Regions from separate parts of the Mycoplana sp. BE70 genome, predicted to be linked through region 2. Evidence: predicted binding sites of a transcription regulator. Region 2 holds the regulator's gene; the other holds the start of a gene.

Region 1 (3,413 bases), on a different contig from region 2:
CGAATCCCGGATCGATCGTCTCAATGCGATCGCAAAGAAGCTTGGATATGCGACCGGGATCGCGAACGGGTTTGGCCAGCCCCGCACGCAGATGCTGACGGGTGTTGTCGACCCGCTGGAAAACGAGATCGCATCGACGGACACCCAATCCTTGCCGCTCCAGCCGCGCGGACAACTTGCCGACGAGGCGACGGGTGTATTTGGCAATCGTCTCGGCGGCACCGATCGGCTCGGGGAAATTCCTCGACACCTCGACGAGTTCGGGGGTCCGCATCGGTTCGATCGGCTCCGCGAGACGCCCGAACATCTGGTCGAGCCGACGGGCCGGCTCTGGGCCGAGACGCAATGCCATTGGCGCGCGGGGCATCGCAGACAACTGGCCGACAGTTTCGACACCAAAGGTTCGCAGCGCCTGAACGGTCTCGGCAGGAAGCCTGAGCGCGTGCACGGGAAGCCCGGTCACCGCCTTCCCGACACTGCCAGTCGGGACAACGGTCACTTCTGTTCCATCGACGGCCACCACGGGGCTGTACTGTCGAAGCATCCAAAGCGCCAAACGCTTCAGGGTGGCCGCGTCCTCCGCAGGCGCGGCGTCGACCATGGCAAGATTGGCCACCATCGCCTGCGCCTTGCTCGCAGGCATCCCCAGCCACAATCCGAGACTGATGGCAGTGCGGTCCACCGCCGAGAGCCACCGCTTGGAGCCACTTTTCGAGACGACTGCCAGCGGTTGTTCAACCGGTATGGCTTCTGCGCCAGATCGCCTGATCCGATCCGTGGTCAGGTACGGGAAGTAGACAGACACGACCCTTGGCATCGGGGGCTCCAATTTCAAACTCGGCGCACTCGCCCGCCTTCACGCGTATCAGTTCCGCCAGCCACCTCGCCCTGCCAACGCCCGCCACTGGCAGCGGATCGGACGGCAACACGCTGATCCTCCACCGCGTGGTCGATGCCGTCGGCTGGCCATAGTCCGAGGCCTCGTTTTGCCGCCGCCAACGCCGCAGAACGATCCCCATCGAGCCTGACTTCTCGGCAGCAAGCTGCAAACGGCGGGAAGCCGTCATCGGCAATCTAACGAGTTCTGCAACGACCATTGCCAACCCACCAAAGGAGAGGCCCTCCTCCATCGCTGAAAGCACGTCATCCTCCCGGTCGCTCTCGCAGAAGGTGACCCGATCAGGATGGAGGCCTGCCTGCGAAAGAGCGGGAAAAAACAGGTCAGGCCGTGTCAGGCACCAGAGACACTTGCCTTCCGCGCGCGCAGCGATCCCAGCGACGAACAGCGCGGCGGCCGCCCCGTCGACGGTCCCGCTTCCGCCGCCTGCCACCTCGTGGAGCGCGCCAAAGGCAAGACCGCCGCCTGGCAGCCCCTGATCGATTCCCGGCGCGCCGAACGGCAGCACCTTGCGTGCGCGGGCATTGCCGTTCTCGAGCCCGGCGATGCGTTCTCGCAATTCGGCAATAACCGGATTGATCGCCAACGAAGACACGGCGCTAAAGAGCCTCCCTGGGGTTTTCAGCGTGGATCGGAACTGATGCGTTCCGTTTTTGTTCCGATTGTCCGAGCGAGTCAATCGGACCTGCGCTCGCCAAACGTGGCATTCGACGTCATTGGTCGCCGACCACTCGGTGATTTGCCAAGTTCGTCAGATAGATACGGCAGCGGTCGAGAACAGGAATTTTTTCTTATCCGCGTGGGGGCAAATGAGCGCGACCTATCTGGAAAAACTGAACGACCGCCAGCGTGAGGCGGTCGAGCACGGTGTTGGACTACCGGATGCCGTGCTTGGCGGCCCGCTGCTGATCATCGCGGGTGCCGGATCCGGCAAGACCAACACGCTGGCGCATCGGGTTGCACATCTGATCGTCAACGGGGCCGATCCGCGCCGCATCCTGCTGATGACGTTTTCGCGCCGAGCCGCATCGGAAATGGCGCGACGCGTCGAACGCATCTGTCGGCAGGTGCTCGGCGACAATGCAGCGATCATGACCGATGCCCTTGCATGGTCGGGCACGTTCCACGGCATCGGGGCACGACTGCTCCGGATATATGCCGAGCAGATCGGTCTCAACGTTGATTTCACGATCCATGACCGGGAAGACAGCGCCGACCTGATGAACCTCGTTCGCCACGAACTCGGCCTGTCGAAGACCGAGAGCCGCTTTCCGACGAAAGGCACATGCCTTGCGATCTATTCGCGTGTCGTCAATTCGGAGAGCTCGATCACGGACGTGCTCAAGGCGGCCTACCCGTGGGTGGCGGGATGGGAGGCACAGCTCAGGGAACTCTTTGCAGGCTATGTCGAGGCCAAGCAGGCGCAAAACGTCCTCGACTACGATGACCTGCTTCTCTACTGGGCGCAGACGGTTTCCGATCCGGAGCTCGCCGACGACATCGGCAATCGCTTCGACCACGTGCTCGTCGACGAGTACCAGGACACCAACCGGCTGCAGGCATCGATCCTAATGGCGCTGAAACCAGGAGGGTGCGGCCTGACTGTCGTTGGCGACGACGCGCAATCGATCTATTCCTTCCGTGCGGCAACCGTCCGCAACATTCTCGACTTCCCGAATGAGTTCTCGCCCAAGCCTGCGGATGTCATCACGCTCGACCGCAACTATCGCTCTACGCAGCCGATCCTTGCGGCGGCAAATGGCGTCATCGATCTGGCCCGCGAGCGCTTCACGAAGAACCTCTGGACGGATCGGCAATCGGAACAGCGCCCCCTTCTCGTCAGCGTGAAGGACGAAACCGATCAGGCCAACTACATCGTCGAGCAGGTGCTGGCCAACCGCGAGGTCGGCATCACGCTCAAGCAGCAGGCCGTGCTGTTCCGCTCATCGAACCACAGCGGCGCGCTCGAGGTGGAACTTACTCGCCGCAACATTCCCTTCGTCAAATTTGGGGGGCTGAAGTTCCTGGACAGCGCCCATGTGAAGGATCTGCTCGCCGTGCTGCGGTTCGCCCAGAACCCGCGTGACCGCGTCGCCGGGTTTCGGATTCTCCAGATGTTGCCTGGCATCGGCCCGCAAACGGCCGGGAAAATCCTCGACACTATTTCCGCCGACCCCGAGCCCCTGCTTTCTCTCGCCGAGATCCCGCCGCCGCCGAAGACGGGTGAGGACTGGACCGCCTTCGTTACCCTGCTTTCCGGTCTGAGGAAGGCAGGCGGTGGCTGGCCTGCGGAGATCGCCACGGCCCGTGCCTGGTACGAGCCTCATCTCGATCGGATCCACGAAGACGCCGACACCCGCAAGGCAGACCTCCTGCAGCTCGAGCAGATTGCGGCTGGCTATCCCAGCAGGGAGCGGTTCCTGACCGAACTCACTCTTGATCCGCCCGACGCCACCAGCGACCAGGCAGGCGTTCCGCTGCTCGATGAGGACTATCTCATCCTCTCGACCATCCA
Region 2 (3,413 bases):
CAACCCTCGGTCTGGTTGCGGGCTATGCTGCCTGGCGTGATTGGTCCGTACGGCGCTCCAGGTGGATCGGTGATCGGTCACGGATCCTTTCGGTTGCATCTGCGTTTGCCGGTGGGATTCTGCTGTCGTCCCTGATCGGCGGGGTCGCAACGCTCGTCTACTCCATCGGACATTTTCATCGCATCCCGGCCTATGGCCTTGCCGGAAACCTTCTTGCGATGCCGATCATTTCGTTCATCGTCATGCCGATGGCCGTCATCGCCATGCTGCTCATGCCGCTCGGACTGGACGGCATTCCGCTGGCGATCATGGGACGGGGCGTCGACTGGATCATCGCCATGGCCAATTGGGTTGCCGGCTGGGGCGGAGAGGTGGTCACCGGCAGATTGCCCCCCGCTGGCATTCGCGCTCATTGCTGCAGGTGGCGGGTTCATCTGCCTGCTTCGCACCCGTCTCGCGCTCATCGGCCTTCTACCACTCGTCTTCGGTGTGGCCATTGTGGCCGTCCGTCCATCGGATGCGCCGCCCGAGCTTCTCGTATCGGAGGACGGCCGGCTGGTGGCGCTCGTCACGCGGGGGAGGCCGCCACGAATCGGTCGAAACCGCCCGATTTCATCTACGATCAATGGCGTCGCGCCCTTCGCATCGAAAGCCATCGTTCGCCATTGTACCTGACCGATGAAGATGCCGCGCAACGGGCGCCCGCGGTCGGAGGTGCCGCGGGTATCGATCGCGCGCAGGACTCTGCGGACCGAGCAGCACCAGTAGCGAGCCTGGATGCGCGACAGCGCAGGAGCGCGGAACGGGAGCTTGACCCTGCTGCGATGGCGCGTGCGCGCGATGACATGCGTACAGCGTTCGCCACAGCCGCCAACGAAAAGCGATTCGTCTGCCGCCGCAGGGCGTGGTGCGCCGGTGCTGCGCCGGCCGGTTGGCGTGTCCTCGCGGTCGAGGACCCGGCCTTTCTCGGAACGGCCTGCGACAGTGCCGATCTCGTGGTCGTGCCACGAGACCTTCGAATGGAAACCTGCCGTTCCGGGGCCCAACTCGTTTCGGCGCGCAGCCTGCGCCGCACCGGCGCCCTTGAAATAACGCCGCAGACATTCGATCCGACTGGCCGCGCAAGTTACAGCGTCCGCAACGCGGTCACGACACTTCACCGCCCCTGGAGCCGGCACCGCCTGTACGACTGGCGGACAAACACATATCTCGACCTAGAAGACGCGGTCAGTGATAACGGCGGATGAGGCCGACCAGTTTGCCTTGAATCTTCACTCGGTCGGGGCCGAAGATGCGGGTCTCGTAGGCGGGATTGGCGGCTTCCAAGGCGATGGAGGCGCCCTTGCGGCGGAAGCGCTTCAGCGTCGCCTCCTCGTCGTCGACGAGAGCCACGACGATCTCTCCCGGGTTGGCGGAGTTGGTGTTGCGGATGATGACGGTATCTCCGTCGAGGATCCCGGCCTCGATCATCGAGTCGCCCTTGACTTCAAGCGCATAATGCTCGCCAGCGCCGAGCATCTCCATGGGAACCGCGATGTCATGGGTGTTGTTCTGGATAGCCGAGATCGGCACGCCGGCGGCGATGCGCCCCATGACCGGAACCGAAGCCGACCCGTCCGCGGCCGCGGGCTTGGCCGGGGAGGGCGCCGTCGCCGGCTTGCCAAGGCTTCCTTCGATGACGGACGGGGAAAAGCCGCGCCGCGCCTTCAGGCTCGGCGAATAGGCCTCGGGCAGCTTGATCACCTCGAGCGCGCGTGCCCGATTGGGCAGCCGGCGGATAAAGCCGCGCTCCTCGAGGGCTGTGATCAACCGGTGAATGCCCGACTTCGAGGCGAGATCGAGCGCATCCTTCATCTCGTCGAATGACGGCGGAATGCCGGTCTCCTTCATCCGCTCGTGGATGAACAGGAGCAGTTCCTGTTGTTTGCGGGTCAGCATGGCTCGTCACCCAGAATCGTGAAACAAATCCAGAACAGACACTATCTGTTCCATATGTGTTCCGCAAGGGGGCAAATTTCAATCAAGGGTGCAGGCGCTCGTTCGAGATTTCCAACCGTGATCCCGGCGGGAACTTCCATTATTCGGGAAAAGACCTCGTGAAGGACAAGGTCTTTTCCAGTTCAACAGCGACAGGGCCGGTGAGGCTGTTATGGGCACGCGGCGACGTAGCGGCGGCCGTAACGGTCGCGGTAGTAGCAACGACCAGGCTGTCCGGCCACATGGCCGATGACGGCGCCGGAAACACCGCCGATGGCGGCTCCGACGGCGGCGCCGCGGACGTCATTGGTGATGGCGCCGCCGATCACGGCGCCGGTGGCTGCGCCGATGCCGGCGCCCCTCTCGGTTGGCGTGCAGCCGACCGCTGCGAGCCCGGCCAGAACGAGCACTAGGGAAATCTTGGTCATGTCCATTCCTTCCTCTCTCGTTGATTTTCTTGCCTGTCGTAGTCTTGTCCATCCGAACGAACGGTCAAGTGTAATCCGGTTTTTCGGCCAGGTACAACCGCTCGTGGCGCGGCGGCCCAGGCAGGCTATTGGTGCTGTCTCTTCTCAACCGGCGGCCGGCAAGTACGGGGCAAAAAGCCCGCTTTTCCGATTTTGTGCTGACACTACGATTGTTGATCGGCGTTATAGTTCCCGCGGTGAGCTAGTATCCGCTGCCATTCCGGTCAGGCGGCTCAAGTCCTGTCGCGGCGGTCCAAAGCGGCAACAGCTTCATCATTCACGGTACTGGACAGGAGCACGGCGATCCAGCGGGTCGCCGGCACCTGTGCTGCGTATTCGATGAGGCAAATCAGGATGGGAACGCCAATGAAGGCACCCGGAAGACCCCACATGAAACTCCAAAAGAACACGGAGAAAATCACGGCGAACGGTGAAATCGCGAGCGAAGCACCGGTCAGCCGTGGCTCCAGGTAGCTGCCGATGACAAATTGGATAAGGTTCAGTCCGACGAAGACGAACACTGCGGATTGCCACGAATCGAACTGGGCAATCGCAAACATGGTGGGGAAGACCGTCGCCACGAATGGCCCGAGGAAAGGAATGTAATTGAGGGCGAACGCGATCGCTCCCCAGGCCGCAGCCAACTCAAGACCAACGAACCGGGCGAATATCCAAACGACCAACCCCGTCAGGATACTGGCAAACGTACGCACGGCCATGAAGCGTCGAAGCTTGGCACCGATCCTTCTGTTCGCCGCCAGAATCCGCGCACCGTGCGGTTGGACGCTCGGCAACAGCAGGCGTCGCTTGACGTCCTCCACTTCCAGAAGGCCGAGCATGACGGATATGAAGATCACCAGCGTGAAACCGGCGAAACTGTTCATGCGTCCGGCGACCCCTTGCAGCAATCCGACGAGCGCGCCGACGTTGAACCGCTCTGCCAACGGGCCGGCGACCGCCACACCATGC

Evidence for each region. Region 2 encodes LexA, which represses DNA repair genes until DNA is damaged. Its sites were predicted from a motif close to TGTTCNNNNTGTGTTCNG; they were not measured.
Region 1: the regulator LexA is predicted to act here: its motif matches at 1,542-1,559, upstream of J2Y48_RS19735 (ImuA family protein).

Annotation. Positions count from the first base shown of each region.
Region 1 covers NZ_JAVDTM010000011.1:58,683-62,095, forward strand. Annotated here, with positions in the region: gene J2Y48_RS19730 (DNA polymerase Y family protein) at 1-817, opposite strand, end outside; gene J2Y48_RS19735 (ImuA family protein) at 735-1,493, opposite strand; gene J2Y48_RS19740 (ATP-dependent helicase) at 1,708-3,413, shown strand, end outside.
Region 2 covers NZ_JAVDTM010000009.1:147,292-150,704, reverse strand. Annotated here, with positions in the region: gene J2Y48_RS17750 (ComEC/Rec2 family competence protein) at 1-1,247, shown strand, start outside; gene lexA (transcriptional repressor LexA) at 1,228-1,938, opposite strand; gene J2Y48_RS17740 (YMGG-like glycine zipper-containing protein) at 2,148-2,405, opposite strand; gene J2Y48_RS17735 (AI-2E family transporter) at 2,678-3,413, opposite strand, start outside.